One region of the Sphingomonas sp. LR60 genome, then DNA from elsewhere that is predicted to be linked to it. Evidence: riboswitches for the same ligand, from Rfam matches in the RefSeq annotation. Region 1 holds a riboswitch; the other holds the start of a gene.
What was found. A riboswitch is a leader RNA that binds a small molecule or an ion and turns the genes downstream of it on or off. The one in region 1 is predicted to bind glycine.
Positions count from the first base shown of each region.

Region 2: another riboswitch for glycine. It lies ahead of QP166_RS02665 (L-serine ammonia-lyase); the one in region 1 lies ahead of gcvT (glycine cleavage system aminomethyltransferase GcvT).

Region 1 covers NZ_JASPFK010000001.1:1,439,429-1,442,739, reverse strand. The annotation lists gene gcvPA (aminomethyl-transferring glycine dehydrogenase subunit GcvPA) at 1-190, opposite strand, end outside; gene gcvH (glycine cleavage system protein GcvH) at 339-710, opposite strand; gene gcvT (glycine cleavage system aminomethyltransferase GcvT) at 713-1,861, opposite strand; glycine riboswitch at 1,926-2,031, opposite strand; glycine riboswitch at 2,032-2,134, opposite strand; gene QP166_RS06575 (hypothetical protein) at 2,252-2,515, shown strand; gene QP166_RS06570 (MFS transporter) at 2,508-3,311, opposite strand, start outside.
Region 2 covers NZ_JASPFK010000001.1:561,106-564,416, reverse strand. The annotation lists gene QP166_RS02670 (PAS domain-containing protein) at 1-287, opposite strand, end outside; gene QP166_RS02665 (L-serine ammonia-lyase) at 464-1,876, opposite strand; glycine riboswitch at 1,992-2,080, opposite strand; gene QP166_RS02660 (TetR/AcrR family transcriptional regulator) at 2,158-2,781, shown strand; gene QP166_RS02655 (hypothetical protein) at 3,042-3,311, shown strand, end outside.

The DNA of each region.
Region 1 (3,311 bases):
TGTTCTGACGTGCGAGCGCCGACATGTGGCGCTCGACCGACAGCTCGCTGGCGTGCATCGGCAGGTCGTGGATCGGGCCATCGAGCCGCGCCGCTTCGGGAACGTCGGCGAACAGCTCGTCGATCGACGATGCGCCGATCATGGCCAGCATGTCGTGGCGGTCGGTGGGGGTAAGGGGCAGGTAGCGCATGGTCAAAAAACTCCCCCTCCCTGACAGGGAGGGGTCGGGGAGGGTCAGCGTCCGGGGGTACGGGATCGGCGTCGCACGGCACTGGCCGCATATGAGCACACCACCCACCCCCAACCCCCTCCCTTGAAAGGGAGGGGGCTTCTTGTCGTCAGAGCTTCGCGACGAAGGCCGCGTAGGCGGTTTCGTCCATCAGCGCGTCGAGCTCGGAGGCATCCGACAGCGTGATCTTGAAGAACCAGCCCTCGCCTTCGGGATCGCTGTTCACCAGCGCCGGCTCGTCGGTCAGCGCCGGATTGCCTTCCAGCACATTGCCGGAGACGGGCGAATAGACGTCCGACGCGGCCTTCACGCTCTCGACGACCGCGGCCTCGTCTCCCTTGCCGAGCGAACGGCCCGCATCGGGCACCTCGACGAACACGATGTCGCCCAGCTGGCTCTGCGCATAGTCGCTGATGCCGACCGTGCCGATGTCGCCATCGACATCGATCCACTCATGGTCCTCGGTGAAATAACGGCTCATCTTTACTTCACTCCTCGGAAGTAGCGGTGGGGAACGAACGGCATGGCGGTGACGGTGGCGCGATGCGCCTTGCCCCGCTGTGACAAGGTGACGACGGTGCCAGGGACGGCATCGGCGAGCGGGACATAGGCCATCGCGATCGGCGCGCCGACCGTGGGCGCGAAGCCGCCGCTGGTGACGCGGCCGACGACCGCGCTCGAGGCATCGACGACATCGGCGCCCTCGCGGACCGGTTGACGCCCATCGACCAGCAGGCCAACGCGCTTGGTGGCGGGGCCGTTCTCGCGCTCGGCGAGGATGCGCGCGGCACCGGGGAAATCACCGGCCTCGCGGCGGCGCTTGAACAGGGCGAAGCCGAGATCGGCCTGAACCGGCGTGATCGCGGGATCGAGGTCATGGCCGTAGAGCGGCAATCCCGCCTCCAGCCGCAGCGAGTCGCGTGCGCCGAGGCCGATCGGCTTGATCTCCGGCTGGGCGACCAGCGCATCGGCGAAGGCTTCGGCGGCCTCGGCGGGCACCGACATCTCGACGCCGTCCTCGCCGGTATAGCCCGAGCGGCTGACCCAGAGTTCATGGCCGTTCCACTCGAACGCGCCCGCCTGCATGAAGGTCAGCGCCGCGACGCCGGGCACCAGCCGCGCGACCGCCTCGACCGCCTTCGGGCCCTGCACCGCCAGCAGCGCATGATCTTCCATCATGTTGAGCGTCACGTCGTCGGGCAGATGCTCGATCATGTGCGCGACATCGTCATATTTGGTTGCGCCGTTGACGACCATGTAGATGCGATCCGCGGCTTGCGGCGTCAGCATCAGGTCGTCGAGCACCCCGCCCTCGTCATTGAGGAGCAGCGAGTAGCGCGCCTTGTTGAGCGGCGCATCGGTGATCGCTGCGGGCATCAAGGACTCCAGTGCGGTCGCAACGTTGTCGCCGGTGATCGACAGCTGGCCCATGTGGCTGACGTCGAACAGCCCGGCATTCTCGCGCGTCCAGAGGTGCTCGGCCATGATGCCTTCGTACTGGACGGGCATGTGATAGCCGGCGAACTCGACCATCCGGCCGCCCTTCGCACGATGCCAGGCGTCGAGCGGGAGCGTCAGGATTTCGAGCGGCTCGAAACCATCGTCTTCGGATTGAACGGGGGCGTCGCTCATCGTTCTCGGTCTTCCGTCACAAGAGGCCGGTCGCAGACGGAGCCTAAGCCCGCTGGCGATCCGAATGTCCCCCTCTGTCACGGAACCTGAGAGCTTTCCTCGGGCGCGCCGAGTTACCCCTTCGGTGGGCGTGCAGGCAAAAGCCCACATACCGCTTTCCAGAGTGTCGATCGGCCGGCGCGGTCCCTGCTGCCTGAGAGATTCCGGGGTGGTTGCTCCTTCGGCGGCGGCTGGTGACCTGGAAGGCCGGCCGCGCTCTCCCGCGCTGGCCCATGCCCCTTGCGCGGCATCGACTGCATTGCCGTCTACGCCCGCCGGAGCGGGAGTCAATCGCTCAGTGGAGCCGTTACGCGCGGGGCACGTTCATCGTGCAGGAGAAGGAGATCGCCAATGGACACTGCCACCTCCCCGGTCGTGGAGCGGATCGCACGGGTATTGGCCGCGCAGCACCTGAGCGCCAATGGTCACGGTACCGTCGAGTCGCCCAGCGCGCTGGTCGATGCGCAATGGAAGGATCACCGCGACGATGCGATCGCGGTGCTGCACACGATGCGTGCGCCAAGCCTGGCAATGGCGGCGGCGGGCGATGTCGCGGTATGGGAGCGGATGGTGCTGGCGGCGATCGCGGAGGCGAAGCCGGGCATCGTCATGTAGCGACGCGGCGGTCCACGGCCCAGGACACGGCCAGCACCGCCAGCCCGGCCACCGCGAGCGCTGCCCCGACCGGACCCGTCGACGTCCAGCCCCAACCGGCGGCGATCGCCATTCCGCCCAGCCACGGCCCCAGCGCATTGGCGGTGTTGAAGGCCGAATGGTTCAGGGCGGCCGCAAGCGCCTGCGCATCGCCCGCCACGTCCATCAGCCGGGTCTGGAGCACGGTGCCGAGCGATCCGCCGATCCCGATCGCCACCATCGCCACCAGCACGGTCGCGAAATGTTGCGCCGCCAACGGCCAGAGCAGCAGCGCGGCGATGCTCCACAACAGCACGACGGCCGCGGTCGGCAGCAACGCGCGGTCGGCAAATTTCGGAACGATCAGATTTCCAGCGGTCATGCCGACGCCGAAGGCCGCCAGCGCGAACGGCACCATGCGCGGGCCGACGTGCGTCACATCGGCCATCGTGTCCGCCAGATAGGTGTAGACCGCAAACAGCCCCCCGAAGCCGATCGCGCCGATCCCGAGCGTCAGCCACACCTGCGGCCGCTTGAGCGCCCGCAGTTCCGATAGCGGACTTGCCTGCGGATCGCCGCGGTCGCGCGGCGCGAAGAAGGCGACCAGCCCGGCGGTGAGTGCCGCCAGCCCCGCGACGACGATGAAGCACGACCGCCAGCCGAGCAATTGCCCCATGAAATTGGCCAGCGGCACACCGACGATCGTCGCGACCGTCAGCCCCAGCATGACGCGCGCTACCGCCTGCGTCCGCTTGCCCGCATCGACGAGCGACGCCGC
Region 2 (3,311 bases), 880 kb from region 1:
AACGGCGTCCCGTCCTTGCGGAAGTTGACGATCAGCGTGCGGACATTCTCCTGCGCCGGATTGCCGAGGAACTCGCGCAACCGCGCGCGCGGCTCCTCGTTGGCGGCCGTTTTCTGGAGCAAGCGGCAATTCCGCCCGATCAATTCATCGGGGTCGTAGCCGGTCAGCGCGAAGAACCGGTCGCTGACCGCCAGCAGATGATTGTCGCCCTCCGCCGACGCGATCGCAAGCGCGACCCGCGACGGGCGCAGATAATCGAGCAAGGCGGCAGGCAGGTCGGGATTCACGTGCAGCTCCGGTCCGGTTCGGTGGCCTTACCCGAACAGGACCGCGCACGGGTCGTGATCGCATTCGGGTCCTTAAACACGGATTAGGCATGAAGTCGCCCCGACTACAACCGTCTTCGCCTAACTCACTGACCCGTAAACGACCAGTTAACCACGTCCGCGCGACTCCGTACCGATCAGCATTCGACGACGTTCACAGCGAGTCCGCCGAGGCTGGTTTCCTTATACTGCGTGCGCATGTCCTCGCCGGTCTGGCGCATCGTTTCGATCACCGCGTCGAGGCTGACGACATGGCTGCCGTCGCCGCGCAGCGCCAGATAGGCGGCGTTGATCGCCTTGACCGCGCCCATCGTATTGCGCTCGATACACGGGATCTGCACCAGCCCGCCGATCGGGTCGCAGGTGAGCCCCAGGTTATGCTCCATCCCGATCTCGGCGGCATTCTCGATCTGGCGGTTGCTGCCCCCCAGCACCGCCGCCAGTGCACCGGCGGCCATCGAACAGGCGACGCCGACCTCGCCCTGACACCCCATCTCGGCCGCCGAGATCGACGCACGCTTCTTGTAGAGCATCCCGATCGCCGCCGCGGTGTAGAGGAAGCAGCGCACGCCCTGCTGCCGCACCGGCGCGGGCTTGGTCTGCGCGACCAACGTCTCGTAGAAGCGCAGCACCGCCGGCAGCACCCCCGCGGCGCCATTGGTCGGTGCGGTAACGACGCGTCCGCCCGCGGCATTCTCCTCGTTGACCGCCAACGCCCACAGGCTGACCCATTCGAACACTTCCGCCGGGTTTCGACCCGGCGTGTTGCCGGTCAGCGCCTGCTCCAGCGCACGCGCGCGCCGTCGCACCTTCAACCCGCCCGGCAGCAGCCCGTCCTGCGCGATCCCGCGATCGATACAGGCGTTCATCGCCGCGTGCACCGCGTCGAGGAACGCGTCCGCCTCCGCGCCGCTGCGCCACGCTTCCTCGTTGGCGCGCACCAGTTGCGCGATCGTCAGCCCCGTCGCATCGCCTAGCGCCAGCAACTCGGCGCTCGACGAGAACGGGTGGCGCACCGCGACATTCTCCGCCGCGACCGGCGCGCCCTTGCGCAGGATCGCGCCGCCGCCGATCGAGAAATAGGTCTCGGCATAGCCGGTCCCGTCCGCCAGCCGCGCGGTGAAGCTGATGCCGTTGGGATGTTCGGGCAGGAAGTCGCGCGGGTGGAAGACGAGGTCCGCCGCCTCCGCGAACGGGATCGTGCGCTCCCCCGCCAGCCGCAATCGCGAGGTCTCGCGGATCGTCTCCAGCACCGCGGGCGCTTCATCGGGATCGACGCGCTCGGGCTCCCACCCCGCCAGTCCGAGGATCGCCGCCGTGTCGGTTGCATGGCCGCGCCCGGTCAGCGCCAGCGAGCCGTACAGGTCGCAGCGGACGCCGACCACGTCCTGCTCCAGCCCGATCGCGCGCTGCGCGAAGTCGAACGCCGCGCGCATCGGCCCGACGGTATGCGAGCTGGACGGCCCGATGCCGATCGTGAACAATTCGGCCACGCTGATCGGGCGCGTCGCGCAGCGATCGAGCGGCTGGTGGGTCGTGTCGACGTGCATGTGCTCTCCCCGGTCGCCGCAGCGACGTCGCCATGCCCCATCTGTCCGTTGCGCCTGAGATCGCTATCCCGTCGGCGGACGCGAGGAAAAGTCCCGCGCCTCTCTCCAGATGTCCGTCGTCGATCTGGTCCTTCTGCCTGAGAGTTTCCGGGGCGGTTGCTCCTTCGGCGCCGGGCGTCACCCGGTCTCTCCCAAATCGACACGCTCGGTATCGGGGAGCATCGGGGGCCGGTCAAGCGCCCCTCGACGCCGCGGGTCGGGATCATTATATACCGGGCGTTATGGAATCGATCATCACCGCCGACGCCCCTGCTCCTACCCGTGGGCGTCCGCGCGAATTCTGCCCCGACGCCGCGCTCACCGCGGCGCTCGGCGTGTTCTGGGCAAAGGGCTATGACGGCGCGTCGATGGCGGATCTGACCGCCGCGATGGGCATCACCAAGCCCAGCCTCTACGCCGCGTTCGGCAACAAGGAACAGCTCTTCCACCAGGCGCTCGACCGCTACGAGGCGGAAAAGCTGGCCTATACCCGCGAAGCGCTGAAGCAGCTGACCGCCCGCGGGGTGGCGGAGCATTTCATGCGCGGCGCGGTCGCGGCACAGACCAGCACGTGCGATCCCAAGGGCTGCATGGGCGTGATCAGCGCCACCGCCTGCGGTGCGGAAGGCGATTCGATCAAGGCGCACATCATGGAGCGCCGACAATCCTCGAACGCCGCGCTGGTCGCGCGCTTCGAACAGGCGCGGCAGGACGGCGACCTTCCCCACGACCTCGATCCGCAGGGGCTCGCTTTCTACCTCTACGCGATCCTGCAGGGGATGGCGGTGCTCGCCACCTCCGGCGCGACGCGCGACGACCTCGACGGCGTGGTGACGATTGCGCTGTCGATGTGGCCGACTTCCTGAGAAAAAATAAATTACCGATCGGTACACAAAGCCGTTGACGGGCGTTCGGACGGTTTATATACCACACGGTATGGAATGAGGAGCCGGCAGGTTCCTCCCCACCGCAGGAGCCGCCACATGGTTTCTCGTCATTTCGTACGTACCGGCGCGTCCTGACGGGCGCGACCCGCTTGCTCTTTCACTGCCACCTGCCAGCGCTTCCACCCGTCGTCTGCGACGTCGGGAACGGCTGCGCCCGTCCGTTTCCAAGGAGTTCGCCCATGGCCTATCTGATGCTCGACGACGATCGCTCGGTTGTCACCACCGCCCCGCTGCCCGCCACGATCGTCACGCCCTGCGCCGATCCGCTGCCCACCGACGAGCCGGCGCGGCTCAGCGCCCTCGAATGGTCGATCGTCGCACTGGCGCGCAAGGATCGCGTGTCGTCGCTCGACCGGCCCGGCCGCATCGCAACCGCGCTGGCGGTGCTCTTCAAGCCGCCGCACAACCGGATGCTCGCCGACGAACGGCTCGAGGCACTGCGCCGCATC